3 regions of the Streptomyces sp. NPDC037013 genome follow, and region 1 is predicted to be linked to each of the others. Evidence: riboswitches for the same ligand, from Rfam matches in the RefSeq annotation. Region 1 holds a riboswitch; each other region holds the start of a gene.
What was found. Region 1 has a riboswitch for cobalamin ahead of ACZ7DY_RS30900 (cobalamin biosynthesis protein). Riboswitches for the same ligand answer to the same signal wherever they lie in the genome.
Positions count from the first base shown of each region.

Region 2: linked by a shared signal. The riboswitch ahead of ACZ7DY_RS10255 (ABC transporter substrate-binding protein) and the one ahead of ACZ7DY_RS30900 (cobalamin biosynthesis protein) in region 1 are both predicted to bind cobalamin.
Region 3: linked by a shared signal. The riboswitch ahead of metE (5-methyltetrahydropteroyltriglutamate--homocysteine S-methyltransferase) and the one ahead of ACZ7DY_RS30900 (cobalamin biosynthesis protein) in region 1 are both predicted to bind cobalamin.

Region 1 is NZ_JBVJRV010000009.1:67,774-78,158, reverse strand. Features, by position in the region: gene ACZ7DY_RS30910 (putative cobaltochelatase) at 1-1,379, opposite strand, end outside; gene ACZ7DY_RS30905 (cobyric acid synthase) at 1,414-2,922, opposite strand; gene ACZ7DY_RS30900 (cobalamin biosynthesis protein) at 2,919-3,890, opposite strand; cobalamin riboswitch at 4,000-4,141, opposite strand; gene ACZ7DY_RS30895 (hypothetical protein) at 4,267-4,491, opposite strand; gene ACZ7DY_RS30890 (inorganic phosphate transporter) at 4,504-5,799, opposite strand; gene ACZ7DY_RS30885 (class II aldolase/adducin family protein) at 6,079-6,765, shown strand; gene ACZ7DY_RS30880 (alpha/beta hydrolase family protein) at 6,855-7,991, shown strand; gene ACZ7DY_RS30875 (hypothetical protein) at 8,103-9,554, shown strand; gene ACZ7DY_RS30870 (VOC family protein) at 9,567-9,980, opposite strand; gene ypfJ (KPN_02809 family neutral zinc metallopeptidase) at 10,099-10,385, opposite strand, start outside.
Region 2 is NZ_JBVJRV010000003.1:66,375-76,759, reverse strand. Features, by position in the region: gene ACZ7DY_RS10295 (alpha/beta fold hydrolase) at 1-304, shown strand, start outside; gene ACZ7DY_RS10290 (arsenate reductase family protein) at 296-664, opposite strand; gene ACZ7DY_RS10285 (hypothetical protein) at 833-1,141, shown strand; gene ACZ7DY_RS10280 (alpha/beta hydrolase family protein) at 1,281-2,276, shown strand; gene ACZ7DY_RS10275 (asparaginase) at 2,630-3,613, shown strand; gene ACZ7DY_RS10270 (HAD family hydrolase) at 3,610-4,758, opposite strand; gene ACZ7DY_RS10265 (helix-turn-helix domain-containing protein) at 4,985-5,863, shown strand; gene ACZ7DY_RS10260 (VOC family protein) at 5,860-6,423, shown strand; cobalamin riboswitch at 6,441-6,625, shown strand; gene ACZ7DY_RS10255 (ABC transporter substrate-binding protein) at 6,699-7,745, shown strand; gene ACZ7DY_RS10250 (FecCD family ABC transporter permease) at 7,754-8,818, shown strand; gene ACZ7DY_RS10245 (ABC transporter ATP-binding protein) at 8,899-9,690, shown strand; gene ACZ7DY_RS10240 (metallophosphoesterase) at 9,928-10,385, shown strand, end outside.
Region 3 is NZ_JBVJRV010000001.1:931,512-941,896, forward strand. Features, by position in the region: gene metE (5-methyltetrahydropteroyltriglutamate--homocysteine S-methyltransferase) at 75-2,393, opposite strand; cobalamin riboswitch at 2,556-2,777, opposite strand; gene ACZ7DY_RS03985 (hypothetical protein) at 2,800-3,597, opposite strand; gene ACZ7DY_RS03990 (hypothetical protein) at 3,750-4,976, opposite strand; gene ACZ7DY_RS03995 (GNAT family N-acetyltransferase) at 5,100-5,603, opposite strand; gene ACZ7DY_RS04000 (LLM class flavin-dependent oxidoreductase) at 5,695-6,573, shown strand; gene ACZ7DY_RS04005 (TetR/AcrR family transcriptional regulator) at 6,637-7,293, opposite strand; gene ACZ7DY_RS04010 (alpha/beta fold hydrolase) at 7,348-8,298, opposite strand; gene ACZ7DY_RS04015 (HAD family hydrolase) at 8,491-9,135, shown strand; gene ACZ7DY_RS04020 (acyl-CoA dehydrogenase family protein) at 9,228-10,385, shown strand, end outside.

The DNA.
Region 1 (10,385 bases):
CGGGGGCGCCGCGACCCCGTCGTACGGCCGTGCTCGGTCCGCGCCCGCGAGCGCCGCCCCGCCGCGCCCTCGCCGATCCCGGGCACGCTCAGCATCTTCGTGCGGAACGGCTCGGCGGCCCGTACCGCCTGCTGCTCGCCGGCGGCGCCGCCCGGCGCGGGGGCGGGCTCCTGCGGGGCGGCCGTCTCGTCGGGGTCCGGGCCCTGGTTCTGCGCGGGCAGGTCGGGCGCGGGGGAGTCGGGAGCGGGTGAGTCGGGGCCGTCGGCCGGGGGCTGTCCGCCGCCTCCACCGTCGGGGCCACCGTCAGGGCCGTCACCGTCGGGGTCGTCGCCGCCCTCCGGGGGCTCCGGCTCCTCCGCGGCCTCGTCCTGGCGTGCCTCCTCCAGCGTCTCGTCGAGCTTGTCCTCGTCCAGGCCCGGCGCGTCGAAGGGGTTGCGGCGCCTGCGGTGCGGCAGCGCGAGCAGCGCCGCCTGGCGCACGTCCTCGCTCTGCACGTCGGTGCGGCCCGCCCAGGCGGCGAGAGCCGTCGCCGTGCGCGCCATCACGATGTCCGCGCGCATGCCGTCGACCTCGAACGCGGCGCAGGTCGCCGCGATCTGCCGCAGCGCCGCGTCGCCCAGGGTCACCTGGGGCAGCAGCGCGCGGGCCGCCACGACGCGGTCGCGCAGGGCGGCCTCGTCCTCGGCGAAGCGCTTCGCGAAGGCCTCGGGGTCGTCGTCGTAGGCGAGCCGCCGCCGTACGACCTCCACGCGCTGGTCGGTCTCGCGCGAGGCGGCCACCTCGACGGTGAGCCCGAACCGGTCCAGCAACTGCGGCCGCAGCTCGCCCTCTTCGGGGTTCATCGTGCCGACGAGCAGGAAGCGCGCGGCGTGCCGCACGGACACGCCTTCGCGCTCCACGTACGAGGCGCCCATGGCGGCGGCGTCCAGGAGGAGGTCGACCAGGTGGTCGTGGAGAAGGTTGACCTCGTCGACGTAGAGGATGCCGCGGTGCGCGTCGGCGAGCAGGCCGGGCTCGAAGGCCTTGACGCCCTCCGCGAGGGCCCGCTCGATGTCCAGCGCACCCACGAGGCGGTCCTCGGATGCGCCGACCGGCAGCTCGACCATCCGAGCGGGCCGCGCGGTGGCCCCACCCGCCTCGTGCGGGCCGTCCGGGCAGTTCGGGTCGGCGGCCGCCGGGTCGCACGAGAAGCGGCAGCCCGCGACGACCGGCACCTCCGGCAGCAGCGTCGAGAGGGCGCGCACGGCGGTCGACTTGGCCGTGCCCTTCTCTCCCCGCACGAGCACACCGCCCACGGCGGGCGAGACGGCGTTCAGCAAGAGCGCGAGCCGCAGGTCGTCCTGGCCGACGAGGGCGGTGAACGGGTACGGGGTACTCACAGAGCCTCCTTGATGCGGTGGTGCGTGGCGGCGCTCACGACGGCGCTCCCGGCGCGATGAACGGCAGGCCCCCCGGCGCGCCGTTCTCGATCAGGCTCAACAGGCCGTCGGTGTCCGCGTGTTCTTCGATCAGGTCGCCGAGCAGGTCGAGCTGTTCCTCGCGCAGCGCCGCGAAGCTGGTGTCGGGCGCGGGCACGAAGCGGCGCCCGGCCGCGCGGGCGACCTCGGTGAGGAACCGGCGGCGGAACGCGTCGCTCTCCAGCGACCCGTGCCAGTGCGTGCCCCACACCTCGCCGACCCGGCAACCGTCCAGGAAGGGCTCCCCGCCCCGGACGTCGGCGACGCCGTGGTGGATCTCGTACCCCTCGACGTACGCGCCGAGAGCCTCGCCGACCGGCCGGGCGAGGGTCTTCTCGCGGGCGAACCGCACCCGCACCGGCAGCAGCCCGAGCCCGTCCACGGACCCGGCGCGCGACTCGACGTCGTCCTCGATGTGCTCGCCGAGAACCTGGAAGCCGCCGCAGATCCCGAGCACCGGCCGGCCCTCGGCGGCGCGGCGCGCGAGGGCGTCCGCGAGGCCGCGCTCGCGCAGCCACCGCAGTGCCTTCACCGTTCCCCGCGTACCCGGTACGACCACGAGGTCGGCGTCGACGAGTTCCTCGGCCCGGTCCACGAACCGCACGACGACGCCCGGCTCGGCGGCCAGCGCGTCCACGTCCGTGAAGTTGGACATCAGCGGCACCGCGCACACGGCGACCCGCAGCACGTCCTCGCCGACCGGCGGGGCCACCACGGACTCCCGCACGGCGCCCCGCAGGGAGACCCGCAGGCCGTCCTCTTCGTCGATGCCGAGCCCGTGCTGGAACGGCAGTACGCCGTACGTGCGCCGTCCGGTGAGGCCGAGCAGCATGTCGAGGCCGGGTTCGAGGAGCGAGACGTCACCCCGGAACTTGTTCACCAGATAGCCGGCGACCAGCTCCTGGTCGGCCGCGCTCAGCAGCGCCGTCGTGCCGAAGAACGACGCGAACACCCCGCCCCGGTCGATGTCCCCGACCACCAGGACGGGGAAGCGGGCGGCGCGCGCGATGCCCATGTTCACGATGTCGGTGCGCCGCAGGTTGATCTCGGCGGGACTGCCCGCCCCCTCACAGATCACGGCGTCATACGTGCCCCGGAGTTCCTCCAGGCATCCCACGACGGTGTCGAGCAACTGCGCCTGGCGGCCCCCGTGGTAGCCGCGGGCGCTCATCTCGCCCACCGGCTTGCCCATCAGGACGACCTGGCTCGAGCGGTCGCCGCCGGGCTTGAGCAGCACCGGGTTCATCAGGGCGCTCGGCTCGACGCGGGCGGCCTGCGCCTGCATGGCCTGGGCCCGCCCGATCTCCGCGCCCTCGCGGGTGACGAAGGAGTTGAGGGACATGTTCTGCGCCTTGAACGGCGCGACGGACACCCCCTTGCGGCTCAGCCACCGGCAGATGCCGGCGGTGACGACGCTCTTGCCCGCGTCCGAGGTGGTTCCCGCGACGAGCAGTCCACCGCTCATGAGTTTCTCCCTGACGTTGCCGACCGCGGTGGCCTTGCCGACCGCAGCGCCCAGCGGGTGGTCACCACGGCACCGAGGGCGAGCACGCCGACGCGACGGGACAGCGTGGCGGCCCGTTCGATGTCCGCCACCCGGACCTGGCGCCCCCGGGTGTTCAGCACGGGACGGTGCTCGACCCGGCCCGCATACGAGAGCGTCCCCCCGAGCCGTACGCCCAACGCGCCGGCGAAGGCGGCCTCGACGGGGCCCGCGTTCGGGCTCGGGTGGTGGCCGGCGTCCGCGCGCCAGGCCCGCAGGGCGCCGCGCGGCGAATCCCCGGCGAGCGCGGCGAGTCCCGCGGTCAGCCGTGCGCCGGGCCACCCGAAGACGTCGTCGAGCCGGGCGGAGGCCCACCCGTACCGCAGATACCTGGGCGACTTGTGCCCCACCATCGCGTCCAGCGTGTTGACGGCACGGAAGGCGACGAGCCCGGGGACCCCGCCCAGCGCACCCCAGACGAGCGCCCCGACCACGGCGTCGGAGGTGTTCTCGGCGACGGACTCCACGACCGCCCGCGCGATCCCGTCGGCGTCCAGCGCCTGCGGGTCCCGCCCGCACAGGTGCGGCAGCCGCTCCCGCGCCACCTCGATGTCCCCGGCCGCGAGCGCCCCGCCGATGGCCCGGGCCTCCCGGGTGAGCGAGGTGCCGCCGACGACGGCCCAGGTGGCGGCGGCGGTCAGCGCGACGGATCCGGTGCGTGAGCGGCGTACGGCGGTGGCGGCTAGGGCGGCGGCGCCGGCCGCGCCACCGGCGCAGACCACGGCGTGCAGCGCACCCCACCCGCGGTGGTCGCGCCACAGCAGCCGCTCGACGGCGCCCGCGGCACGGCCGAACGCGGCGACCGGATGGCCCCGGCGGGGATCGCCGAGCAGCAGGTCACCGAGGAGGCCGGCGGCGGCGCCGTACGCGAAGTCGCGATCGGCACTCATGGGCTCAGCCCGCCGCTGCGCTGAGGAGAGGACTCGTACTCAGGGGGGAGGGCGGCACCGGGCGGCCGGGCATGGCGATATGTCCTCACTCAGGGTGTCCGCGCCCTGGTTCGACGTGATCGGCGGCGAGAGTTCCTGGCTCGCGGGGAGTGGCTCCCCGGTGACAGTGGCGGGACCGCGCCGGATTCGCACCGGCTTCCTCTTCTGCCGCCGTGGTTGGCCCCGGCAGTCCACCACGCCTCGCGAAGGCCCGTCAACTCGCCGTTGACCTGCGGCGGGAGAGTGTGTTGGGGCCCACACGCACGAGTGGGGCGCGGAGCGTGTGACCGCTCCGCGCCCCACCCGGGAACGCCGCCGTCGGATGACGGCCGTGCCGTCAGGCGACGATCAGATAGATGCCGTACGCCACCGCCGCGGCGCACAGCGCGAAGCAGGCGTAGGCGCCGGTGCGGGCCAGGGCCGCGGAGCCACCGGTGGAGGCGGCCGCCGACTCCTGCTTGGAGAGGCCGACGATGCCGAGGGTGAACAGGCCCACCAGGGCCACGGTCACCGCGAGGCTGACTCCGAAGACGGAGCCGAGGGCTGCCCAGTCGATGCTCATGCTGGTCTGTCCTTACACGGTCGCGGGCCGGGCGGGGTCCGCCATGGCGCCGGTCGTGGTGGTGGTCGGGGCCGACAGGGTGGCCTTGACGGGCTCCTCCCGGAGAGAGGAGGCGGCCGGCGCGCCCGCGGGAGGCGGGGTGACGGCGGCGATCGCGGTGGTCACGACGCCCGCGGGCTCGGCGGCCGGGATGCCGTCGTGGCGGGTCTCGTCGTCCGTGACGTTGGTGTGGTCGACGGCGTTGCGGCGGGAGAGGAACCAGATCACGCCCGAGCCGGCGATGAGGAGCGCCGCGGTGGCCGTGATGCCCCAGGGGCCCTGCTTGGTGAGGAACTCGGCGCCCGCGCCGACCAGACCGGCCGCCGGCAGGGTCAGGCCCCACGCGACGAACATCCGGGTCGCGGTCGACCAGCGGACCACGCCGCCCTTGCGGCCGAGGCCCGCGCCCATCACGGCGCCCGAGCAGACCTGGGTGGTGGAGAGCGAGAAGCCGATGTGCGAGGAGGCGAGGATCGCCGTCGCGGCGCTGGTCTGGGCGGCGAAGCCCTGCTGCGGCGCGAGGTCGGTCAGGCCCTTGCCCATGGTGCGGATGATGCGCCAGCCGCCGAGGTAGGTGCCGAGCGCGATGGCGACACCGGCGGAGACGATGACCCACATCGGGGGGTTGGCGCCGGGGTTCAGGACGCCGCCCGTGATCAGGGCGAGCGTGATGATGCCCATGGTCTTCTGCGCGTCGTTCGTGCCGTGGGCCAGCGAGACGAGTCCCGCGGAGGCGATCTGGCCCGCCCGGTACCCCTTCGCGGTGGCCTTCTGGTCGGTCTTGCGGCCGATGCGGTACGTCAGGCGCGTCGCCAGCGTGGCGGCGACACCCGCGACGAGCGGGGCGGCGACGGCCGGGAGCAGCACCTTGGTGACGACGGTGCCGCCGTTGATCGACGACCAGCCCTGTGACATGACCGCGGCGCCGATGAGCCCGCCGAAGAGGGCGTGGGAGGAGCTGGAGGGGAGGCCCACCAGCCAGGTGAGGAGGTTCCAGAGGATCGCGCCGACGAGCGCGGCGAAGATGACCTCGGTCTTGAGGCCGTCCTCGTTGACAATGCCGCCGGAGATCGTCTTGGCGACTTCGACGGAGAGGAAGGCTCCGACGAGGTTGAGCACGGCGGACATGGCCACCGCCGTCTTGGGCTTGAGAGCGCCGGTCGAGATGGTCGTCGCCATCGCGTTGGCAGTGTCGTGGAAACCGTTCGTGAAATCGAACACGAGAGCGGTGACGATCACGATCCCGAGGAGAAGCGTGATGTGTTCCATTTACCCAGGCTTCTGTTGGACGTCAGTGGCATGTGGAACGTAGGCAATCCGGGTGAACGGAAAGTGAACTGGGCCGGGCGGTGCGGTGACCCGAAGTGGAGCGCGATCACTCCGTATGGCCCGGGCAGCCGAAGACGATCGTAAGGAGCGGGGCCCGGAGGCCCGCAAACTGGGCGGAGTGTCGGGTTCCGCCATCCGGCGGCCCCCGCCCGCGCCCGCCCCTCGGAACCGCCCCGCCGGCCCGTTGAAGAGATACTGATCACCCGGCAGGATCCCCGCATGACTCAGCAGCGGCAGCACACGGACGGCGGCACGGCGCGGGACGCGATCGCGCGCGCCTGGGACGAACTGGTCGATACGGCGCGCAGGACCGTCGCGGACGGCCTGGTCGTCGGCACCTCGGGCAACGTCTCGGTCCGGGTCGGCGACACCGTCCTGGTCACCCCGAGCGGCGTCCCGTACGACCGGCTGCGCCCCGAGGACGTGGTCGGCGTCGACCTCGAAGGCCGCCGGACCATCGGCGAGCTCTCACCCACCAGCGAACTCCCGATGCACCTCGCGATCTACCGCGAGACCGGCGCGACCGCCGTGGTCCACACCCACGCCGTGCACGCCACCGCCGTCTCCCTGCTGGTCCGCGAGCTCCCCGCGGTGCACTACATGACCGGCATACTCGGCGGCCCCGTCCGGGTCGCCCCGTACGCGCTGTACGGCACCGAGGAACTCGCGCGGAACATGCTCGGCGCCCTGCGCGACCGCACGGGCTGCCTCCTGCAGAACCACGGAACGGTCACCTACGGCCATAACCTCGCCCAGGCCTACGACCGCACCGCCCAACTGGAATGGATGTCCCGCCTCTGGCTCACCGCCGCCGCGGTGCCCGGCCACGCCCCGAACCTGCTCTCCCCGGCACAGCTGCGCGAAGCGGAGGACAAGCTCGGGGGGTACGGCCAGCCGGCCGGCTGAGGCCCGGCCGCTCCGCCACCCGAGTTCGCCGCGCACTTCACGGGTATGGCCCACTGGCCTCGGGAGCCTCATCCCCGGACACTGGGACGGTGCGCCCAGCCAAAGCGACGGCAGCGGCCGTCACCGCAGTCACAGCCGCCCTAGGGACCGCCGCGGCCGCCATCGCGGCCGGCCGGTTCGCCAGCGACGCCGCCCTCAGGGCGCCCGCGGGCAGACCCCTGCCCACCGAACCCCGCCTGACCGTGCACGCCACGGCGGCGGGGCAGGTGAGCCTGACCCGTTCCCTCGCCAGCCGCCGGCCGGGCACCTACGGCCTGAGCGGCAACGGCAGCCACGCGATCGTGGGCCCCGTCCTCGACTCCGCCCCGCACGAGGCCGACACGGTCGTACGCCGCCTCGAAGCCGTCACCCGCGGCTCCCTGGACCCCGGCGCCCGCGTCTGGCTCACCCCCCAGGTCCACGTCGGCGACCCGCGCACCGCGCTCGGCATCGAGTACGCGGACGTCGACATCCCCGGCGAACTCGGCACCCTGCCCGGCTGGTTCGTGCCCGGCGCCCGTGACACCTGGGTCATCACGGTGCACGGCCTGGGCACGACCCGCGAACACCCCATGGTCGTCATGGACTTCCTGCGCCGCCTGCGCGTCCCGGTCCTCGACCTCGCCTACCGCGGCGACCCGGACGCCCCCCGCTCCCCGGACGGCCTCGGCCACCTCGGCGAGACGGAGTGGCGCGACCTGGACGCCGCCCTGCGCCACGCCGTGCGCAACGGCGCCGAACGCGTCGTCCTGCACGGCTGGTCCACCGGCGCGGCCATGTGCCTGCACGCCGCCGCGCACTCCGCGCTGCGCGAGCGCATCAGCGGCCTCGTCCTCGACTCCCCGGTCCTCGACTGGGAGACCACCCTGCGCGCCCTCGCCGGCGCCCGCCGCACCCCCGGGCCGCTCCTTCCGCTTGCGGTCCGTGCCGCCCAGGGGCGCACCGGGCTGCGCGGCGACAGGACCATGGCGGCCGCGGGCCCCGACGCACTGCGGGTCCCCACCCTGATCGTGCACGGCCCCGACGACGCCGTCGCCCCCTGGCGCCTCTCCCGCCAACTGGTCGCCCGCCGCCCCGACCTGGTCACCCTGCACCCCGTCCCTGACGCGCCGCACGGCGCCATGTGGAACGCCGACCCGAAGGGCTACGAAGAGGTGCTGCGCCGCTTCCTCACCCCCCTGCTCTGACCGTCCGCACCCCGGCCCGTACGCCCCGCGCATCCCCGGCGCGCGGCGGACGGAGGGCTTCCGTCCCCATTCCGTTTGGGTTTTCGGACCGTCAACAGGAAGACTGCTCCCGTGACGTCCCGTACCCCGCGCGACTCCAGGCTCCGACTTGTCCGCGCGCCCCATCAGAGGGCCCAAGAGCGAGGAGAGGCCCGGCGCGACCCAGCACGACCGCTCTCCGCCGCCCCCGGCGCGATGAGCGACCGCCGTACGCGCCGTCCCGCGCCCCGGCCGCCCGAGGGCACCCCCGCCCCCGCGGAACTGGCCGCGGCCGCCCGCGCCGGTCTGGCCGCCGCCGCCCGGGTCGCCCGCTGGGCCGACGACGCCCTGCGCCCGGGCCCCGGCCGCACCGCAGGGACCCCCGACGGCAAGGGCACGCTCTCCGACGCCACCGCCGAACGGGCCGCCGCCGAGCTGGGCCTGACCCCCGCTCAGGTCCGCGCCGACTGGGACACCGCGCGCCTCGCGGGCCTCATCGAGGTGCACGGCGACGTCGCGCGCCCCGGCTGGCGGCTGCGCGCCTGGGACCGTGACGACACCGCCGTACTGCGCGGCTGGGTCGCCCTATTCGACGCCTGGTCGCTGGCTCACCCGGCGCCGGACGAGCTCGCCCCCGCGGCCGTCGCCGAGGTCGTCGAGGCCATGCCGCAGGTCCTCTCCCTCCTGCAGCTCTCGGCGGGCCCCGTGCCCGTGCCGCAACTGCTCGACCTCCTGGACCAGCGCGTCACCGAACTGCGCACCGAGCGCTGCGAGATCCCCTACGGCCCTCAGCCGGAGCCGGCCGCCCCCGCCCCGCAGGACGCCCCGCTCCCCGCCCTCCTCGACTGGGCCCTGCACGGCCTCGCCGCGGTCGGCGCCCTGACCTGCGCCGACGGCCAGGCCACGCTCACCCCGCTCGGCAGCTGGGCGGTCTGGGTCAAGCTGGAGCAGATCTGCGTCGCCGCGCAGAGCCCCGCGGGACACATCGAGCAGTCCGCGGAGGAGATGCTGCGCGGCTGCGCCCGCCTGCGCCCCAACGCGGCCCGCGCCGAATACCGCGCCTGGCTCGCCGCCCGCACCGTCTCCGGAGCCGTCACCGAACTCCTCACCGTCGCCCGCGGCGAGGACGCCCTCCTGCGCGGCCTGGCCTTCGAGGCCCTGCGCGTGGTCGGCGCGCCGGCCGAGGCCGAGGTCAGGGCCGTCGTCGACGAGGCCTCACTGCGGCCCTACGCGCTGCTCTGGCTCGCCGAGCAGGAGGGCGCCGACCCCGAGGACGTCCACCTCGTGCTGACCCGCGAGGAGTCCACCTGGCTGTGGATCGACACCGCGGCGGCCGTCGCGGACCACGGCGAGGCCCAACTCCTCGTCCGCCACCTGGAGTCGGCGGTCCAGCCCACCGTGCCCGCCCTCCTCGACGAGGTGCGCCGCGCCGGGCACCCCCGCACCGTCCAGGTCCTGGTCGCGCTCGCCGCCGCCCACCCCGACCCGGCGCTCGCCAAGGCCGTGCGCCGCGCCGCCTTCCAGGTGCACACCGGCGGGGAGTGAGCCCCGGGCCCCTCAGGTGCGGATGCCGGGGGCGTACGTGCCGAAACTCCACACGTTGCCCTCGGCGTCCCGCGCCATGTAGTCCCGCGAGCCGTACTCCTGGTCGGTCGGGGGCATCAGGATCTCCGCGCCGTGCTCCTCGGCCCGCTGGTGGTGGGCGTCGACGTCGTCCACCACGATGTACACCCCGCACGGGCCCGCGTCCTTCATCGCACGGGCGTAGGCGCCGCCCGCGCTCTTGGAGCCGAGCATCACCGCGCCGTTGCCCTGGGCCAGTTCGGCGTGTACGACGGTGCCGTCCTCGGCCTCGTACACACTCACCTCGGTGAAGCCGAACGCCTCCGTCAGCTGCCGGATCGCCGCCTTGGCGTCCGCGTACAGCAGGGTGGGGAAGATGCTCGGCCGTCCGCCGCCGTCGCCTGCCATGCCGATCACTCCGTTCAGATCCGTGCCGTGGAGTGTGATGCGGACCACACTGCCCCCAGTTTCGCACCGGGCACCGACAACGCCCCGTCCGCCCCGGTGCGCGCGGCCCGGCGCGCGGTCAGCGGAAGGTGTCGCACTGCCCCATGTCACCGGTGCGATAGCCCTGGTAGAACCAGTGCCGGCGCTGCTCGGCCGAACCGTGCGTCCAGGACTCGGGGGTGACCCGGCCCTGGAACTTCTCCTGGATCCGGTCGTCGCCCACCGCAGCCGCCGCGTCCAGACCGTCCCGGATGTCGTTCTCGTCGAGGCTGCTGATCAGCGGCCTGCCCGTGCGCGCGTCCGGGCTGCGGGTCGCGTGCCGCGCCCAGACCCCGGCGTAGCAGTCGGCCTGCAGCTCGACCTTCA
Region 2 (10,385 bases), on a different contig from region 1:
CCCGCTCGACGCCGACTGGCTCACCCTCCAGGAGCGCGCCGCCGCATTCCCCTCCGCCCGGCCGGTCACCGGGCCGCGCCCGGACCCGGCGGCCCTGCGCGCCCTGCGGCCGCCCACGCTGGTGCTCCTCGCGGAGCGCGGCCGCGCCCACGACGCGCGGAAGGTCGCCTCGCGCGCCGCGGCGCTCCTCCCCGACGTGACGGTGGCGACCCTGCCCGGCGTCTCCCATCACGGGCTGCCCCTCGCCCGGCCCGCCGAACTCGACCGGGCGGTGGGGGAGTTCCTCACCCGTGCCTCAGCGTGAGAGCGCGTCCCGCACCGCCTCCTCCGAGCGGGCCACCACCGCCGTGCCGTCGTCGGCCGTGATGATCGGGCGCTGGATCAGCTTCGGGTGGTCGGCGAGCGCCTTGATCCAGCGGTCCCGGCCGGTCTCGTCGCGGGGCCAGGCCTCGCGGTCCTTGAGGCCGAGCTCCTTCGCGGCGTCCTCCTGGGTCCTCGTGATGTCCCAGGGCTCCAGGCCGAGACGGTCCAGCACGGCACGGATCTCGTCCTCGGTCGGAACGTCGTCGAGGTAGCGGCGCACCGTGTAGTCGGCGCCCTCCGCGTCGAGCAGGGTGAGGGCGCTGCGGCACTTCGAACAGGCGGGGTTGATCCAGATCTCCATGCCTCACACGCTACCTGCGAACCACCCGTTCCAGGGTGTGCGACAGGTCTCTGTTCGAATACCTCAAAGCGCGTCTGGCCAGCGGCGATTGTCAGTGCCCCGCAGTAGAATCACAGTAGTGTTCGAGGGCGCCCGACGGGGGGTCCCGACCGCGACAGGAGGATGCCCGTGCCCGCTGCCGCACTCACGTCGAAGCGTGTGTCCAAGACCGTCCCGAAGACCGTCCTGATCGACCTGCCGTACGCACCGCGCGCGAAGAAGGCGCTGCCCGCCGGCCGCCCGCGCGAGTGGTACATCAACCACAACCGCCGCCTCAAGGCGATGCGCCTGGCCATCGCCCTGCTCGACTCCGGCGTCTACCTGCCGAACCAGGCGACGAACAGCACCATACGGAGCATGGCCGAGGAGGTCGGGATCCACCCGCCGTCCGACATCACCTGCCACATGGTGCGGGCGCTGATGCGGTACAGCCGCTGAGCGCCTGGTGAACACCTGCTGAGCGAGTGCTGAGCGGTGACCCGATCAAGTACGGGGCCGGTGGCGGGAGTTGACCGCCTCGGCCCCGTTTTCGTACGAGCCCGTGCGGTCACCTGTGCGATGGGACATGCTGTGCTCCATGACCCAGCCGGACCCCATCGGCGAACTGCCGCTCCTGACGACCGCCGAACTCCCGGACGGCACCCGCCTTCCGGTGCATGCGCTGCGCGCCCCCGCACCGGACCGCTTCCTGCCGTCCGGCTCGGGCCCGGCGCCGGGGCCGCCCCCGGCCCCCGCGGTGCTGATCCTGCCCGCGATGGGCACCGCCGCCCGCTACTACCGCCGCTTCGCGCGCCAACTGCACGACGAAGGCCTGACGGTGCTCACCGTCGACCTGCGCGGCCAGGGCGAGGCGACACCGGCCGCCACCGGGCCCGGCGCCCCCGACCACGGCTACCGCGCCATCGTCGAGGAGGACCTTCCCGCGGTCGTCGCGGCGATCCGCGCCGAACTCGGCCCCGAACCACCGCTGCACCTCCTGGGCCACAGCCTGGGCGGCCAACTGGCCCTTATTTACGCGGCGTTGCGTCAGACACCCCGGGGAGGAAGCCGCCCCGGTTCCAGGGGCTGCGGCGTCGACGGGGTGGCGATCGTCGCGACGGGCTCGGTCTGGTTCCGCGCGTTCGGCCTGCCGCGCGCCGCGGGTCTGCTCCTGGTCCAGCTCCTGATCACCGTCACCGCGACCGTGCTCGGCCGCTGGCCCGGCACCCGGCTCGGCTTCGGCGGCGACCAGCCCAAGGGCGTCATGCGCGACTGGGCACGCCAGATCCGCACCGGCCGCTACAGCGCGAAGGGTTCCGCGCTCGACTACGAGGCGGCACTCGCCGGCCTGACGCTGCCGGTGCTCGCGATCTCCGTCGACCAGGACACGTACGCACCGGTCTCCGCCCTCGACCACCTCCTCGCCAAGGTCCCGAGGGCCCGGCTCACCCGCCGCCACTACACGACACAGGAGGCGGGCCGCCGCCTGGACCACTTCGCCTGGACCCGAGCGGGCGGCGGCCTCGCCAAGCGGATAGCAGCATGGGTAACGGACGAGGAACCGTCGGGTCCGCCTGGGGGCGGCGCGGGGTGACTTGGTCATACGCCGCTGGCTGACCCGGTTTTACGCCGACGGCTCCCGGACGGCCGAGGGGGCGAGCGCCGCGGCTGAGCGGCCCGCCCGCAGGCTCCGCAAGATGCCCTAGTTGTACGTCGACGGCGCCGCGCGCCCCGCGGAGGGGGCGGGCGGCTGGCGCATCCCCCAAGGCGCAGTCGGCGTAGGGCGTTTCGGTCGGTTGAACCGGGTGCGGGTGGCGATTGCCGCGCTGACGGTCGCGGTGACCTCCAAGGAAGAAGAGCTCGGCGCGGTGGGTGAGTCGTCGGTCATGGCGCCTATCCTCGGTCCGGCTCCGGGACCGCGAGGCACATGCAGGGAAGATGAGGCGTATGGCGACGACCGTGTCCGTGTTCACCCTCGGCGGCACCATCTCCGCACGGGGCGGCGGCGGTTCGGCCCGCCTCTCCGGCGCCGAGGTCCTCGCGGACGCGGCCCCGCCCGGCGTCGACGTGCGGGTCCACGACGTCCGCAGGCTCCCCAGCTCCTCCCTGGCCTTCGAGGACGTCGCCGACCTCGCCGAGCGGGTCGACGCGGCGACGGCGGCGGGTCACGGCGTCGTCGTGGTCCAGGGCACCGACACCCTGGAGGAGACCGCCTTCCTCCTCGATCTCGCCTGCGCGCCCCGCACCCCCGTCGTGGTCACCGGCGCGATGCGCCGCCCGGACCTGCCGGGCGCCGACGGGCCGGCCAACCTGGCCGCGGCCCTCGCCGTCGCCGCGGACCCGGGCTGCGCGGGCCTCGGCGTCGTCGTGGTCCTCGCCGACGAGATCCACGCGGCCCGGCACGTGCGCAAGACCCACACCACGTCCCTGACAGCCCTCGCCTCCCCGGGCGCGGGCCCGCTCGGCCGCGTCGTGGAGGGCAGGCCGCACGTCCTGCTCCGCCCGGCGCGGCCCACCGTCGCCCGCCCGCTCCGGCTGCGCGGCCCGGCCCGCGTCGCCCTGGTCACGCTCACGCTCGGCGACCGCGGCGAACTCCTCGACGCCGTCGACGAACGCTTCGGCGGACTCGTCGTGGCGGCCTTCGGCGCCGGCCACGTCCCGGCCTGGCTCGTCGAACCGCTGACCGCGCTCGCCGCCCGCATCCCCGTCGTCCTCGCCTCCCGCACGGGCGCGGGCCCGCTGCTCGGCGAGACGTACAAGGGCCCGGGTTCCGAGTACGACATGCTCGGGCGCGGGCTGATGTCCGCGGGCCCGCTGGACGCCCCGAAGGCCAGACTCCTGCTGCACGCGCTGCTGGCGGACGGCGCCGACCGGGACCGAGTGGCCGACGCCTTCGCCGAGTCGGCGTCAGCGCCGGCATCGGCGTCCTAGCTGATCTGGTCCGGGGTGACGGTCAGCCATCGCTTGTCGGCGGTCACCTTCTGGCCCAGCTCGCGCTGGCGCTCGGCGTTCTTCTTCTTCATCCCGTCGAGCTGCTTCATGTACGAGTCCTTGCGGTTGACCCAGACGCGCACGCCGCCGTGGTCCACGTCGGCGGAGTGGAACAGCATCGGGCCGTCGCTCGCCGGGGTGTCACCGGCGACGAGGATCGGCTTCTTCCACTCGTCGATGTAGGTGTTGATCGCCGCGGGCTTGCCCTCGTACCAGGTCAGCGGCGCCCACAGGTTCGGCGTCAGCTCCCGCTTCGCGAGTTCGGCGCGGTCCTTCTCGCCGAAGCGGCCCTCGGCGATCTCCTTGCGGGAGCTGGTCACCTGCCCGGTCCTGCGGTCCTTGAGCTGCGTGGAGACGCCGATGACGTTCTCCGGCTTCACGCCGTACCCGTACTTCGGGTCGGCGAGCACCATCCGCACCAGGTCCTCGCCGGCCGCGCTGACCACGTACACCTCGACGCCGTGGGCGCGCAGCGTCCGGTAGAGCTGCTGCATGCCGCGCGACAGTTCCGGCGGCTTCACCTCGGTCCTGGTGAGCACGCCGTCCTCGTAGTACTCGGCGGGGATCGGCTTCTCGTACGCGAGGAGCTCGTCGACGTACCCCTTGAGCTCCTTCAGCGTGAAGCCGGAGAAGATCTGCGCGGCCCACGGGTAGCAGACCTGGTCGTCCACCTCGCACAGCCGGTTGTAGTAGCTGTACAGGCTCTCCTTGTGGCCCGCCTTGTCCTTGAAGGGGATGACCTTCAGGGAGGGGTCCATGGTCTTGCGGGTCAGGACGCCCTTCATCTCCAGGAAGGGGAGCAGCGACTCCTCCAGGTCGTTGCGGTACGTCGTGTTGTCCGCGTCGAAGACCGCGTACGCGCCCTTGTGGTCATTGGCGGCGATGACCTTGCCGAGCCGCTTCGCCACGGGCTTCGGCCAGTGCGACAGCTCACGGGCGGTGGCCGCCGAGGTGTCGGCGGCGCTCGCCTGGTCCGTCGGCCACAGCGCGCCGCCCGCGAGGACGGCGGCGGCCAGCGCCGCCGTGGTGCCGATGACGGCCGGCTTGCTCAGCTTGCCCGGCTTGCCCTTTGCCCGTACTGCCATGTCGTTACGTCCCTGCCGTTCCCTGAGAGCGAGATGCGCCCCGTCCGGAGCGGCGCGCAATGCTATGGGGCGCGACGCCCATTTCCCATGATCGAAGTCACCGTGGCGGGGAGGTATGGGGGAGGTGAACACGGGTAGCGGAGGGGGACGCCGGGGCGGGTTGCGGCCTGCTCCGGCCGTTCGGCCGCGCGATACGAAGCGCGACGCGCCGCGCATACTGGGACGCATGGGCACCCGTGAGTTCGCCCGGGCCGTTCCCCGGCTCGACGGCATGGTCGTCTCCGCGGTCGGCTACCGCACCGCGGGGCAGCCTCCCGCCCTGCACAGGGGTCTGCCGTCGCCGTATCTGACGGTGATCTTCTCGCTCGACGGGCCCATCGCTACCGGCACCACCCCCGAAGAGGCCACCGGCCCGGCCGCGACGCGCACCGACATCGTCGTCGGCGGCCTGCACCAGAGCCCCGCGTACGTCGTCCAGCCCGAGCACGAGGCGGGCATCCAGCTCGCCGTGCACCCCCTCGCGGCCCGCGCCCTCCTCGGCCTGCCCGCCGCCGATCTGACCGGCCCGCTCGTCGTCGCCGGGACCGACGTCTTCGGGGACCGCGCCGCCGAGGTCCGCGAGCAACTGTGCGAACTGGACGGCTGGGAGGACCGCTTCGCCCACCTCTCCGCGTATCTGCGGCGGCGCGTGTACGACGAGCCTCGCCGGGGCACCGCCGGGTCCGTCCGTCCGGAGGTCGCCGAGGCCTGGGCATGGCTGGCCCGGTACCGCGGCGCGGGCACCCTGGGCGGCCTCTCCCGGCACGTGGCGCTCAGCGAGCGCCGGCTGACCGCGCTCTTCCGCGCCGAGACGGGACTGAGCCCCAAACAGGCGGCACGTCTGATGCGCTTCCAGCACGCCAAGGCCACCGTGGCCCGCGCGGTCGCGGCGGGCGCCGCGCCCGACCTCGCCCGGGTCGCGGCCGACGCCGGCTACTACGACCACTCGCACCTCGTCCGCGACTTCCGGCAGTACACGGGGGTGAGTCCCACCGCCTGGCTGGCCGAAGAGTGCCGGAATATCCAAGCCGGGGCGCACGGCAAGGGCGAAGACTCGACGGCATGAACACCACACCGAACCCCGCCTCAGACTCCTCCGAGAGCCCCGCCACGAATTCGGCCCAGAGCCCCGCCACGAACACCACCCCGGCCCCCACACCGGGCCCCATCCTGAACTCGCCCTCCGGCGCCCCGGAGCCGGAGCAGCCGCTCCGCACCCCTGCTCCCGCCATCTGGCCCGGCCTCCAGGCCAAGGACGCCCCCGCCCTGATCGACTTCCTGGTCGGCACCGTCGGCTTCCTGCGCACCGCCGTCTACGAGGACGAGGGCCGCGTCGCCCATGCCCAGCTCGACTGGCCCGAGGGCGGCGGCGTCATGCTCGGCTCCTACGACCCGGCCGCCGCCTCCACCTGCGGCAGGCCCGGCGCCGGATCCGCGTACGTCGTCACCGCGCGGGTGGACGACCTGTACCGCCGCCTCACCGCGGCCGGCGTGAAGGTCATCGCGGAGATCGAGGACAAGCCGTACGGCAGCCGCGAGTTCGGCATCGAGGACCCGGAGGGGAACCGCTGGTCCTTCGGCACCTACCGCGGCGAGCCGAGGCCCGACCCGGCCGAAGCCGTATGAGCGGGCCCGGGCGTGCGTGATAACTTGCGCAAGCCAGTCAAACCCACACCTGGGCCAGGGAATCCGGTGCGAATCCGGAACTGACGCGCAGCGGTGAGGGGGACGGGCGGGGCCACGGCCACTGGGTGTCACAGGACGCCCGGGAAGGCGCCCCGTCCGGTCGATCCCGAGTCCGAAGACCTGCTGGCGCCTCCGCTCGCACACCGGGCGGCGGAGGTCGAGACGCAGGCCAGGCTCCGCGTATGAGCCGCGAGACTCAAGGGACCAGGGAACACGTGTCCTCGACAGCCCGTATATCCGCCCTCCTCAGCTTCCTCTGCGCCGGCGCGCTCACGCTCACCGCGTGCGGCGACGGCTCCGCGCAGCGGCCGGCGGGCAAGAACGCCGACGGCTACCCCGTCACTGTCGCCTCCTGCGGCAAGGAGGCGACGGTGAAGGCGCCGCCCCGGCGGGCCGTCTCCCTCGACCAGGGGTCCACGGAGATCCTGCTCTCCCTCGGCCTCGCCGACCGGATGGCCGGCACCGGCACCTGGACCGACCCGGTCCTGAAGAACCTCCGGCAGGAGAACGCGAAGGTGAAGCGGCTCGCCGACCGCTACCCCTCGCTGGAGAAGGTCCTCGCCGAGGAACCCGACTTCGTCAGCGCCTCCTTCCTCTACACCGTCGGCAAGGGCGGCGTCGCCGACCGCACGAAGTTCACCGGACTCGGCGTCCCCGTCTACGTCTCGCCCACCGACTGCGCGGGCAAGGACAACGACGGCGGCGGCGACGGCAAGCGCGTCAAGACCCTCACCATGGACACCGTCTACGGCGAGGTGCGCGACCTGGCGAAGGTCTTCGGCGTCGAGAAGCGCGGCGAGAAGCTCATCGCCGACCTGAAGCGCCGGGTCACGAAGGCGACCGAGGACATCGACAGGGCCGCCGCATCCGACACGACGCTCCTGTACTGGTTCGCCAACTCCGACGCCCCGTACATGGCGGGCTGCTGCGGCGCCCCCGGCATCATCACCCGCGAACTCGGCGTGAAGAACGTCTTCGACGACACCCGCGAGGAGTGGCCCCAGATCAACTGGGAGACCGTCGCCGACCGCGACCCCGACGTCCTCGTCATCGGCGACCTCACGCGCAGGTCCCAGTCCGCGGAGAGCGCCCGGGAGAAGATCAGGTTCCTGGAGACCAACCCGGCGACGAAGAACCTGACCGCGGTGAAGAAGAAGCGGTACGTGCTGCTCAGCGGCCAGGCCATGAACCCCACGATCCGCACGGTCGACGGCATCGAACAAGTCGCGGCAGGACTGCGCAAGTTCGGCCTCGTCAAGTGAGCGAGGCGGTGGGGAACAGGGGTAACACCCGTACCCGTACCGGACAGCCGGGGCTCCGGCACGGCGCGAGGCTGGGGCTCCTGTGGGTGGCCGGCGTCGCCGCGCTCGTCCTGTCCGTCTCCGTGGCGGTGACCATCGGCCCGGCGGACATCTCCGTCTCCGACGTGTGGTCGACGGTCGCGGCCCACCTCGGCTGGGGCGACTCCCCGCTCACCCCCATCAGGGACGGCATCGTCTGGAACCTGCGGATGCCCCGCACGCTGCTCGCCGCGGTCTGCGGCGCGGGCCTCGCCGTCTGCGGCACGGTCATGCAGTCCCTCCTCCGCAACCCCCTCGCGGACCCCTTCGTCCTCGGGGTCTCGTCCGGGGCGTCCACCGGAGCGGTCGCCGTCGTCGTCCTCGGCGTCGGCGGGGGAGCGGTGTCGGTCTCGGCGGGCGCCTTCGCGGGCGCGCTGGTCTCCTTCGCGCTGGTGCTCCTCCTCAGCCACACCCTGGGCGACACCACGGACCGGGTCGTGCTGTCCGGCGTCGCGGCCATGCAGCTGTTCTCCGCGGTCACCTCGTTCGTGGTCCTCACGGCGGCCGACTCCGAGACGACCCGCGGAGTGCTGTTCTGGCTGCTCGGCTCGCTCAGCGGGATCGGCTGGACGGATGTGTGGCTGTGCGGCACGGTGCTCGCGGTGACGCTGCTCGTCTGCCTCGCCCACGCGCGTACGCTCGACGCGTTCGCGTTCGGCCAGGAGGCGGCCGCGGCGCTGGGCGTCCGGGTCGCGCGCACCCGGCTCATCCTGCTCTGCACGACCGCACTGCTCACCGCGGCCCTGGTCAGCTCGGCGGGCGCCATCGGCTTCGTCGGACTGGTACTGCCGCACGCGGCCCGCGCGTTCGCAGGTTCCGGCCACGCCCGGCTGCTCCCGGTGACGGCGCTCGCCGGCGCGGTCTTCCTGGTCTGGGTGGACACGCTGGCCCGCACGGCGCTCGACCCGCAGGAGGTCCCGGTCGGCGTGGTGACCTCACTCATCGGCGTACCGGCGTTCGTGGCGGTGCTGTACCGGACGCGGAGGGTGTCATGAGGTACGAGGCGAAGTCCCCGGCGACGGACCGAGCAGGGTCACCGCCGTCACCTGGCTCGTCCCCGGTGAACCCGCCGGAGGTGACCGCCAGTACCGGCCTGCGCGCCGACCGGGTCAGCCGGGAGGCCGGCGGCAGGCTGATCGTCGACGGGGTCAGCCTCGCACCGCCCGCCGGGGCCACCGTGGGTCTCCTCGGCCCCAACGGCTCGGGCAAGTCCACGCTCCTGCGCCTCCTCGCCGGCGTCCTCGCCCCGGCCTCCGGAGTGGTCACCCTGGACGGCCGCCCCCTGGCCGACACGGGCCGCCGCGCGGTGGCCCGCCGGGTCGCCGTGGTGGAGCAACACGCCTCGACCCAGGTCGAGTTGACCGTAGGAGACGTCGTACGACTCGGCCGCATCCCGCACCGCCGCGCGTGGTCGGCCCCCACCCCGCACGACGAGCGGGCCGTGCGTGACGCGCTGGCCCGCACCGGGCTCACCGAACGCGCCGGCCAGGCCTGGCACACCCTCTCCGGCGGCGAGCGCCAGCGCGTCCAGATCGCCCGCGCCCTCGCGCAGGAACCCCGCGAACTCCTGCTGGACGAGCCCACCAACCACCTCGACATCCAGCACCAGTTGGAGCTGCTCACCCTGGTGGCGGAGCTCCCGGTCACCAGCGTGATCGCGCTGCACGACCTCAACCTGGCGGCGATGTTCTGCGACCAGCTGCTCGTCCTGAAGGAGGGCGTGGCGCACGCCGCGGGCACGCCGGCCGAGGTGATCACCGAGGAGCTGATCGCCGAGGTGTACGGCGTGCGGGCGGTGGTGACACCGGGGGAGTGCGACGGCGGCCCTTCGGGCGGGCGGCCCTCGGTGCGTTTCCTGCGGAGCTGAACGAACGGCCCGCGGGACCGGGCCACTTGCGTACGAGTGGCCCTTACGGCGGACGCATGGCCCCCATAGATTCACCGAGGCCCCAGAGAACCAGAGGCCCCCCAGAGCCCCCGACCAAGGCCCGACAAGGCCCTCCGAGGGCCGGCGAGCCGAAGCCCCCCGGCGAGAAAGAAGGCCCACCCAGCGATGTCGGCCACGACCAAGACCAAGACCACGGCCAAGACCACGACCCAGACCATGACAGTCATAGCCCACCTGAGCGACACCCACATCGACACCCGTGACGAGGACGACGGCCGCAGCGTCGAGCGCACCCGGGCGGTCATGACGTACCTGAACGACCTCCCGTACGACCTGGACGCCGTCATCGCCACCGGCGACATCGCCGACCACGCCACGCCGTCCGAGTACGAGGCGGCCCGCAAGCTGCTCGCCTCCCGCCACCCGCTGCTGGCCTGCCCGGGCAACCACGACGAGCGCGCCGCGTTCCGTGCCCACCTGCTGGGCGAGGCGCCGAGCACTGCACCGGTCAACCGCGTCCACGCCACGGACCGTTTCGTCCTCGCCCTCTGCGACACGTCGGTCCCCGGCGAGGACCACGGCAGGCTGGAGGACGAGACCCTCGCCTGGCTGTCGGACACGCTGGCCGGCACCCGGCCCGAGGTACCGGTGCTGATCGCCTTCCACCACCCGCC
Region 3 (10,385 bases), on a different contig from region 1:
AGAGAGCGGGAAGGGAAAGGGACGTGTGGCGGGGGGCGAAGGCAAGCCCCCCGCCGGGCGGACCATGCGGGCCGTCAGGACGCGGACAGCTCCTCGCGGACTGTCCTGGCCGCCGCGACCAGGTTCTCCAGGGACGAGCGGGTCTCCGGCCAGCCGCGCGTCTTCAGGCCGCAGTCCGGGTTGACCCACAGCCGGTCGGCGGGGATCGCTTCAAGCCCCGTGCGCAGGAGGGCCGCCGCCTCCTCGACGCTCGGCACGCGCGGGGAGTGGATGTCGTACACGCCGGGCCCGGCCTCGCGCGGATAGCCGTGGGCGGCGAGTTCGCGGGCGACCTGCATGTGTGAGCGGGCCGCCTCCAGGCTGATGACGTCGGCGTCGAGGTCGTCGATGGCCCGGACGATGTCGCCGAACTCGGCGTAGCACATGTGCGTGTGGATCTGCGTGTCCGGACGCACCCCGCTCGTGGTGAGGCGGAACGCCTCCGTGGCCCACGCCAGGTAGGCGGCACGGTCGGCGGCGCGCAGCGGCAGCGTCTCGCGCAGCGCCGGCTCGTCGACCTGGATGACCGACGTACCGGCCGCCTCCAGCTCCACGACCTCCTCGCGCAGGGCGAGGGCGACCTGCCGCGCGGTGTCGGCGAGCGGCTGGTCGTCGCGGACGAAGGACCAGGCGAGCATGGTGACCGGCCCGGTCAGCATGCCCTTGACGGGACGGACGGTGAGGGACTGCGCGTACGTGGTCCAGCGCACCGTCATCGGCTCCGGCCGCGCGATGTCGCCGGCGAGGATCGGCGGCCGCACGTAGCGGGTGCCGTACGACTGGACCCAGCCGTGCTGCGTGGCGAGGTAGCCGGTGAGCTGCTCGGCGAAGTACTGCACCATGTCGTTCCGCTCGGGTTCACCGTGCACCAGGACGTCGATGCCCGCCTTCTCCTGGAAGGAGATGACCTCCCGGATCTCGGCCCTGATGCGCTCCTCGTACCCCGCCTCGTCGATCCGTCCGGCCCTCAGGTCGGCGCGGGCCGACCGCACTTCTCCGGTCTGCGGGAAGGAGCCGATGGTCGTCGTCGGCAGCAACGGCAGGCCGAGGCCCGCGCGTTGGGCAGCCGCCCGCTCGGCGTACGGCTGGGCGCGGTGGACGTCGGCCCGCGTGACGGCCGCGGCGCGGGCGCGCACCGCCGGGTCGCGGGTGATGGGGGAGTTGGCGCGGGACGCCAGGTCGGCGCGGTTCGCGGCGAGCCGGGCGGAGATCGTGTCGGTGCCGCGCGCGAGGCCCTGGGCGAGGGTGACGATCTCCGCGGTCTTCTGGCGGGCGAAGGCGAGCCAGCGCAGGATCTGCGGCTCGATGTCCCGTTCGAGGGCGGCGTCGATGGGGACGTGCAGGAGGGAGCAGGAGGCGGCGACGTCGACCCGGCCGGCCAGGCCGAGCAGGGTGCCGAGCGTGGCCAGGGACTTCTCCAGGTCGTTGACCCAGATGTTGCGGCCGTCGACGACACCGGCGACCAGCCGCTTCCCGGGCACTCCGCCGACGGCGGCGAGCGCGTCGAGGTTGGCGGCGGCCGGCCCCGTGAAGTCGAGGGCGAGTCCGTCGACCGGCGCCTTGGTGAGCACGGGAAGGGCGTCGCCGAGCCGGTCGAAGTACGAGGCGACCAGGAGCTTGGGCCGGTCGGTGAGGGCACCCAGGTCGCGGTAGGCGCGGGCCACGGCGTTCAGTTCGGCGGGAGTCCGGTCCTGGACGAGGGCGGGCTCGTCCAGCTGCACCCATGTGGCGCCGGCCGCGTGCAGGTCGGCGAGGACTTCGGCGTAGACCGGGAGCAGCCGGTCGAGGAGCGTCAGCGGATCGAAGTCGGCGGGCACCCCGGGCGCGGGCTTGGCCAGCAGGAGGTAGGTGACCGGTCCGACGAGGACGGGCCGCGCGGTCAGCCCCAGCGCGTGGGCCTCCGCGAACTCGGCGACCTGCTTGGAGGAGTCCGCCGTGAACACGGTGCCAGGACCCAACTCGGGCACGAGGTAGTGGTAGTTGGTGTCGAACCACTTCGTCATCTCCAGCGGCGCCACGTCCTGGGTGCCGCGAGCCATCGCGAAGTAGCCGTCCAGCGGGTCCGCTTCGACGGCGTGACGGTGGCGTTCGGGAACCGCGCCGACCATGACGGTCGTGTCCAGGACGTGGTCGTAGTACGAGAAGTCGCCGGTCGGGACCTCGTCGATCCCGGCGTCGGCCAGTTCGCGCCAGTTCGAACGGCGGAGCTCGGCGGCGGCGTCCCGGAGGGCGTCCGCGGTGACACGGCCCTTCCAGTAACCCTCGATCGCCTTCTTGAGTTCGCGGTTCCGGCCCTGGCGGGGGTAGCCGTACACGGTGGCCCGTGCTGCCGCGGCTGCGGGCTTGGTGGTCACGGAGATCTCCTTCGCGAGATGAATCCCTGAGATCCCGGCGACGGGACGCGAGCGCGAAGGGTGACGCACCTGACGGGACCGGATCGCGCGTTGGCGCGGACGCCCGTCTGGTATGCACGCCGACCCGCCCACGAGGTCACCGGGATATCCGCGCACGAGTGGTTCGCGCACGGACAGCGGGCAGGTCTTCGGACTCGCGGGCGCGTCCTCGTGAAGGAGGACCCCTACTGGCCGTCGCTTCCCAGGACCGGTCGTGCGGTCCCAGTGCGTGTGACGGCGGTCGTTCCCGCTCACCGCTGCGGGGCAGTCCCGGATTTCCACCGGGTTCCCTCTTGCGACGCTCCCGCCTGGCGGGCGGGGCGAACCAGCTGCGTCGATCACCTTACGGGGCCGTCCGCGAAATCGGCTACTCCCCGCACTCCCGGGCCCGCCGCCCGGCGCCGCTGATCAGGTCGACGCGCTGCCCCGCCCCTTCCTTGAGGACGTAGAGGGTGCCGTCGGTGGGGGACCAGTCGCGGGGGGCGAGGAAGACGCGGTCACCGGAGACGTGGAAGAGGCGCAGGCCCGCGTATTCGTACGCGTACTGGCTGCCCTTGTCGGTGACGCGCCGGAAGCAACTGCCGCCGCCCCGGATCATCAGGTCCTTCTCGCTGAAGACGACCACTGCGGGAAAGCCGTCGCGCAGGGTCCGCTCGGTGAGTTCCGCGCGGCCCCGGCCCGCGATGGCCGCGTACGACGACACGGCCCAGAACAGCGAGAGCACGCAGATGAAGAGGGTGAGCCCCCAGAGCCGCAGGTCCCGGCGATCACGGGTACGGGCGTACGCGCTGAGCGAGAACCCGCCGATCGCGGAGAGCGGCAGCACCAGGTCGAACAGCCAGGGGCTGAGCGGATACAGCGGGGTGAGGGCGACGGGCACCGTCCAGGCGTGGCGCAGGACCCGAACGGCACGGGCGAGCCGTTCCGGTTCACCCGCGGCCCGGCGCAGCAGCCCGAGCACGCCGAGCGCGACGCCCGCCGCGAGCCAGGCGGGAAGGTAGAGGGCGCTGACGCTGCGCAACAGGTAGTCGCTGGTGGAGAGGTGGAATACGGTGTCGCGCAGCCCGAGCGCCTTGGTCTCCGCGTCGGTGCTCGCCCAGCCGAAGTAGAAGAGCACCGCGGTCAGCAGGGTGACCAGGGATCCGATGGCTCCGACGACCTCCATCCAGCTGATCCGGGGTTCGGCGGGGTCGGGGGGAGACGGTGGGGGTGACGGGTCCGGCGGGTCCGGTGGGTCCGGCGGGGGTGGTGGGGACGCGGGCTCCGGGTCGGGGTCGGGGTCGGGTTCAGGGCCAGGCTCAGGGGCCGGGGGTTCGCTCATCGGAAGAGTACGGTCGTCGCACCGGGGGAGCGGTGGGGCCGGGCGGTCGGGGACGCGAACGAGGACGAGGTCGTGGGCGAGCCGGAACCGGAGCCGGACGGCGACCGTGGGACACCGCTCCAATCGAGGGTGAACGCGGCCCGCGCGGCGATCCTGACGCCGCTCTTCGTCACGAGCGTCACGTCGATCGCCGTCGGGCGTCGGCCGCCGAATCCGTCCGGCCCCGGAAGGTCGACGGCGACGGTCCCGTCCTTGCAGCACAACACCCTTTTGTCCAGGCCGTCGAAGGGCTTCAGGACGATCGGGGCGGTCAGTTCCGGCGCACGCAGCTCCACGGTCGCCGGGGCGTCGGGCCACGTGCCGTGGAAGCCGGCCGTGTCGCCCGGAGTGACGCTGAGGCGCGTGGCGGCGATCTTGTTGGGGCAGGCCGCACTGCCCGGCGGTGCGGAGCGCAGCACCACTCGCTCGTCGCGGTGCCGCTGGTAGTAGGCGACGAAGCGTCGCAGGACGGCGTACGCGTCACCGTCCTTGCACAGGTACTCGGCGTTCGCGGGCCGGTAACCGCTCGCACGCAGGCCCGCTTCCGCTTTGATCGCGATGGCGAGTCCGTCGGCCTCGCCCTGCGCGGCCTTGCAGATACCGGCGAGGCCCTCGATGACCTTCCAGGAGGCCGGACTCGCCGAGTTCCCATTCCCCTTGTCGGCGGCGGTCGCGCTGCTGTAGGCCTCCCGGCACTCGCCTCGCTGGAGCAGGTCGTACAGACTGTCGGGCTCGAACAGGTCGTCGACGTTGGGTGACTTGGGCCCCCATGGCAGCCAGGCGGGCACCTCTCCGCCTCCGTGCTCCCCGCCACCGCCATCGCCGCCGGCCCGGGTGCCGTCGCGGTCGCGGTTCCGGTCCCCGTCGCTGCCACCGGTCTGCCACTCACCGCCTGCCGTACCGCCCGTCGTACCGTGCGTCGTTCCGCCCGACGTGCCGGCTGTGGTGCCGCCCGTCGTGGTGGTGGTGCCGGGCGCGGTCCCGGGGCCGACGCCTCCGGTGTCCGTCCCCGCGCTCGTACCGCTCTCCAGGGAACCGCCGCCGCTTCCGCCGCCCCGCGCGCCGCCATCGAGGGACCCGACACCTCGAATCCCGAAGAACAGGCCCAGCACGAGAACGAACCCGACGACGGCGAAGACCCATACCGGCACCCGCGCGGAAGCCGGACCGAAGCGAACAGCCATGACGCAACCCCCGTTTCGCCTCCTTCCATGATGCTGCCGAGAGGGGGTGCCCGGCATGCGTTTGCGTCGGAAGGCGGGGATTCCGGAGGCGGGGATTTGGCAGACCGGGGTCGTGTCACGGATTCACGGCTTCCAGTACAGCGCCGGGTCGGGGTGGTCGACGAAGCCCAGGTCCCGGTAGAGCGGCTCACCTTGGGACGACGCGTACAGGTCCACGCGGGAGGCCTCCCGTTCGTGGAACCAGTCGAGTAGGGCCCGCATGATCGCGCGGCTGTGGCCGCGCCGCCGGTACGCGGGGTCGGTGACCACGCCGATCACATGGCCGACGCGGCCGTTGCGGTTGTGCGGGCCGGGGAACCACTGGTCGACGGTGCCGATGCCGCAGGCGGCGAGGCCGTCCTCGCCGTCCACGACGAGGATGCGTGCGGAGTCGGCGGTCAGCCGGTCCCGCAGGACCAAGGTGAGGTTCCGGCGCCAGTCGTCCTGGCCCGGCGCGGGGTTGAAGTAGTCGCCGCCGAGTGTCTCGAAGAGCAGTGCCCGCAGGCGTACGAGTTCGGGGAGGTCGGCCTCCACGGCCTGGCGGACTTCGGTGCGGAGGAGGGTGGGTCGTCCGGTGGGCTGGATCATGCGGATCAGCCTCATGTAAGGGCCTTGTGCATCACAACCCTTACACGAGAAAGCTGTTGATCGCGGACGGACGGCGCGGTAGGAAGACGGCATGACGACACTTGGCGTGGTGTTCCGCCCCCAACTTCCCCCTGAGCGGCTGCGCGACGTGGTGCGCACGGCCGAAGCCGCGGGACTCGCGGAGCTGTGGCTCTGGGAGGACTGCTTCCTGGAGAGCGGTATCGCCGCCGCGGCCGCTGCTCTCGCCTGGTCCGAGCGGCTGCGCGTCGGCGTCGGCCTGCTCCCGGTGCCGCTGCGGAACGTGGCTCTCACCACGATGGAGGCCGCCACGCTGCACCGGCTGTTCCCGGGCCGGGCGATGCTCGGCATCGGGCACGGCGTGCAGGACTGGATGGGGCAGGTGGGCGCCCGCGTGGAATCACCACTGACGTTGCTGCGCGAACATCTCCACGCGATGCGTGCCTTGTTGGCGGGTGAGCGGGTGACGGCGAAGGGGCGTTACGTCCGGCTGGACGGTGTGAAGCTCGACTGGCCGCCCCCGGCAGCCCCTCCGGTCTACGCGGGCGCGCGCGGCCCGCGCTCGGTCCGGCTCACCGGTGAGGCCGCGGACGGCACGATCCTGGACGCGAGTGCGTCACCCGAGAGTGTTCGTCGAGCGCGCCAACTCATCGCGGAGGGACGGGAGTCGGCCGGGCGCGGCGGTGACTCGCACCACCCCGTCGTCGTCTACCTCCTCGCGGCGACGGGGCCGGACGGCGCGGCGCGGCTGAACGCCGAAATCCGGCACGAGGGCTGGGAGGAAGCCTCGGGGGTGGGTGTCGCCGGGGACGCGGCGGAGGTCGCGGAAGCCGTCCGGAGGCTGGCCGGAGCGGGGGCGGACACGGTCGTGCTGCAGCCCACCGCCGACGAACCGGACCCCGAGGGTTTCATCCGCTTCGTCGCGGACGAGGTGGGCCCGCTGGTGGCCTGAGACCAGACGTGTGTGTGCTGCCCGGCGCGGGGAGTCCGTCTCCCTCGCGCCGGGTCCCGGCCGTCACGCGCCGGGCGCGGGGTCCTTCAGGCACAGGCCGTTCTCCCAGATCTTGTTGAGCGTGGTGACGAGCCGCTCGTACGGAACGCGCTGCCCGAGCACGAACACCATGTAGGCCATCCGGCTCACCATCACGGACAGCGCGTGCGCGGTGACGAGCGGGTCCAGCTCCGTGTCGGCCTGCCCGTTCTCCTGGAGGGTGCGGATCAGCTTGGCGTTGCGCCGCGCGAAGGCGTTGCCTCGCTCGATGCGCAGCGCCATGAACTGCTCGTCGATCTGGGCGACTTGCTCGAACAGCGCCATGAGACGGGCGTTCTTCTTGTACGCGCGCAGATACTCGCGGTTCGAGGCGTCGATGAGCTCACGGGGATCGGTGATGCCGGTGCGCTCGCGCAGGTGCGGGTGGAGCATCTCCTCCTGCACCTGCTCGACCAGCGCCTGGAAGATCTCTTCCTTGCTGTTGAAGTACGTGTAGAACGACCCGGAGGCGACGTGGGCCGCCTTGGAGATGTCCGTGATGCGGGCGTCCAGATATCCGTCGCGCTCGAAGACCTCGCGGGCGGCGGCGATCAGGGCGTTGCGCGTCCTGACGCCGCGGGCGCTGCGGGGTGTGATCGGTTGCTTCTGGCCGCCGTCTGCGGCCGGGGCCTGGGCAGCCACTGCGATCCATTCACTGTCGGTCGAACCTGCACGTATCGGTGGCAGCGGATGCTATCAGCCGATGTCGGCGAGGAATTCCAGGAGCACGGCGTTGACCTCGTCGGCCCGCTGCTGCTGGACCCAGTGGCCCGCCCCGTCGAGGACGACGTTCCCGCGCTGGTCGGCCAGCATGTGGTCGAGGTCCTTCGCCGGCATGAACTGCGCCACGACGTCCCGGGAACCGGTGAGGAAGAGCGCGGGCTGCGTGACGCGGCGGTCGGCCAGATGCTCGGTCAGCGCCCAGTTCCGGTCCAGGTTGCGGTAGTAGTTCAGACCGCCGGTGAACCCGGTCCGCTCGAACGTCTCCACGTAGTAGGCGAGTTCGTCCTCGTCGAGCCATGGGGGCGGCGCGAGCTCGTCCTCGGAGCGCTCGGTCCGCTCGGCCCACCGGGCGGAGTAGATCTCCTTGGAGACGAGGGTCCTGCGCACGTCGCGGCCGAGGGCCTCGTCGGCGACGCCCGGCTCCTGGAACCACACCATGTAGAAGTCGTCGCCGAGGCGCTTGCGCATGATGGGCAGGGGCGGGGCCGGGGCCCGCCGCGACACGGGCACGCTCAACCCGGCCACCGCGCGCACCCGCTCCGGATGGGCCAGCGCGAGCTGCCACACCACGGCGGCACCCCAGTCGTGCCCCACGAACACGGCGTCTTCCGCGCCCACGTCGTCGAGGATCGCGCAGAGGTCGCCGCAGAGCGTCAGGATGTCGTACGCGGAGACGTCGGCGGGCCGGGAACTCCCGCCGTATCCCCGCATGTCCGGGACCAGGACGCGGTATCCCGCATCGGCCAGCGCGAAGAGCTGGTGCCGCCAGGAGAAGGCGAGCTCCGGGAAGCCGTGGCACAGCACCACGAGGGGCTTGCCCGCCTGCGCCTCGCCGTGGTCGAAGACCCGGAGCGTGACATCGCCGGACGTGACCTCGCGCGTGGCGACGCGCTCCCACTCGGCGATCGGGATGTGTGTCCTCATGCGGGGGATCTCCTCGGGGCTGTGGGGGCCGGGGTGGAGTGTGCAACTCGTCTGGCTGGAGGTGGTTTTCCAGGTACTGAACTTGACGTTGGGTTCAAACATACAGGGGCGACCACCGGCCGCGCCGCCTCTTGAACCTGAACCCGGATTCAAATACGTTGACGGGGTCCGGACGAGTGAAGGTGCGGTGCCATGAGTGACGTGCGTGCGCGCGGTGCGGTCCTGTTCGACTTCGGCGGGGTGCTGACCACGAGCGTCGTCGCCGCCTTCGAGGAGCTGGGCAGGGAACTGGCCGACGATCCGAGGCTGCTGCTCCGGCTGCTCTCCCAGGACGCCGAGGGCAGTGCGCTGCTCGTGGCCCATGAGGAAGGGCGCATCGACGAGGGGGAGTTCGAGGACGGCCTCGCCGCCCGGCTGCGCGCGCACGGGGTGGCCGTCGAGGGGCGCGGTCTGGTGCGCCGGCTCCAGGTAAAGCTGGCCCCGGATCCCGACACGATCGCCCTGGTGGCGAAGGTACGGGCCGACGGATACCGGGCCGGTCTCCTCTCCAACTCCCTCGGGGACGACTGCTACACGGGCTTCGACCTGCCCGCCCTGTTCGACGCCGTGACGGTCTCCGGGGAGATCGGCGTACGCAAACCCTCGCGCCGGGCCTACGCCATCGCCTGCGAGCGCCTCGGCGTACGGCCCGAGGAGACCGTCATGGTCGACGACCTGGCGCAGAACATCGAGGCGGCCGGGCGGCTCGGCATCGCCGGGATCGTGCACCGCGACGCGGCCACCACGGCGGCGGACCTCGCACGGCTCCTCGGCCCCGTTCGCGCCCCAGGCGGCTGACCCCGCCCGTCGGCTCCCGACCGCGCGGCGGTGTATCCAGGGGGCCGCCGCGCCCCCAGACTCAGACCCGGACCAAGACCGTTGGAGGACCCGTGTTCGACGTGACCGACAGGGCCAAGGAGTACCAGGAGAGGCTGCTCGCCTTCATGGACGAGCACATCTACCCCGCCGAGGCGGTGTACGAGGCGCAGATGAGGGAGTCGGGCGATCCGCACTTCCAGCCCCCGGTCCTTGAGGAGCTCAAGGCGGAGGCGAAGCGCCAGGGTCTGTGGAACCTCTTCCACCCGCACCCCGAGTGGGGACCCGGCCTGACCAACCTGGAGTACGCGCCGCTCGCCGAGATCATGGGCCGCAGCGCCCACCTCGCCCCCGAGGCCACCAACTGCAACGCGCCGGACACCGGCAACATGGAGGTCCTGACGCTCTTCGGCACCGAGGAGCACAAGGAGAAGTGGCTCAAGCCGCTGCTCGCCGGTGAGATCGCGTCCGCGTTCGCGATGACCGAACCGGCGGTCGCCAGCTCCGACGCCCGCAACATCGAGATGCGGATGGTCCGCGACGGCGACGAGTACGTCCTCAACGGCCGCAAGTGGTGGACCTCCAACGCCCTGCACAGCAACTGCCGGGTGCTGATCGTGATGGGCAAGACCGACCCGGACGGGCCGAGTCACCGCCAGCAGAGCATGATGGTCGTTCCGCTCGACACCCCGGGCCTCACGGTCCTGCGCGGCCTGCCCGTCTTCGGCTACCAGGACCGCGAAGGCCACGCGGAGGTGCTCTTCGAAGACGTACGCGTCCCGGTCACCGCCCTGCTCGCGGGCGAGGGCGACGGCTTCATGATCAGCCAGGCGCGGCTCGGCCCCGGCCGCATCCACCACTGCATGCGCACGATCGGCATGGCGGAGCGCGCCCTCGACCTGATGATCGACCGCGCCCGGTCACGTACGACGTTCGGGGCGCCCCTCTCGGAACGGGCCAACATCCAGGACTGGATCGCCGAGTCCCGCATCGAGATCGACATGGCCCGCCTGCTCACCCTCAAGGCCGCCCACCTGATGGACACCGTCGGCAACAAGGAGGCCCGCACGGAGATCGCCGCCATCAAGGTCGCCGCGCCCGAGGTCGCCCTCAAGGTCGTCGACCGCGCGATCCAGGTGCACGGCGGCGCCGGCGTCAGCGACGACTTCCCGCTCGCGAGCATGTACGCCCACCTGCGCACCCTGCGTCTGGCCGACGGTCCCGACGAGGTG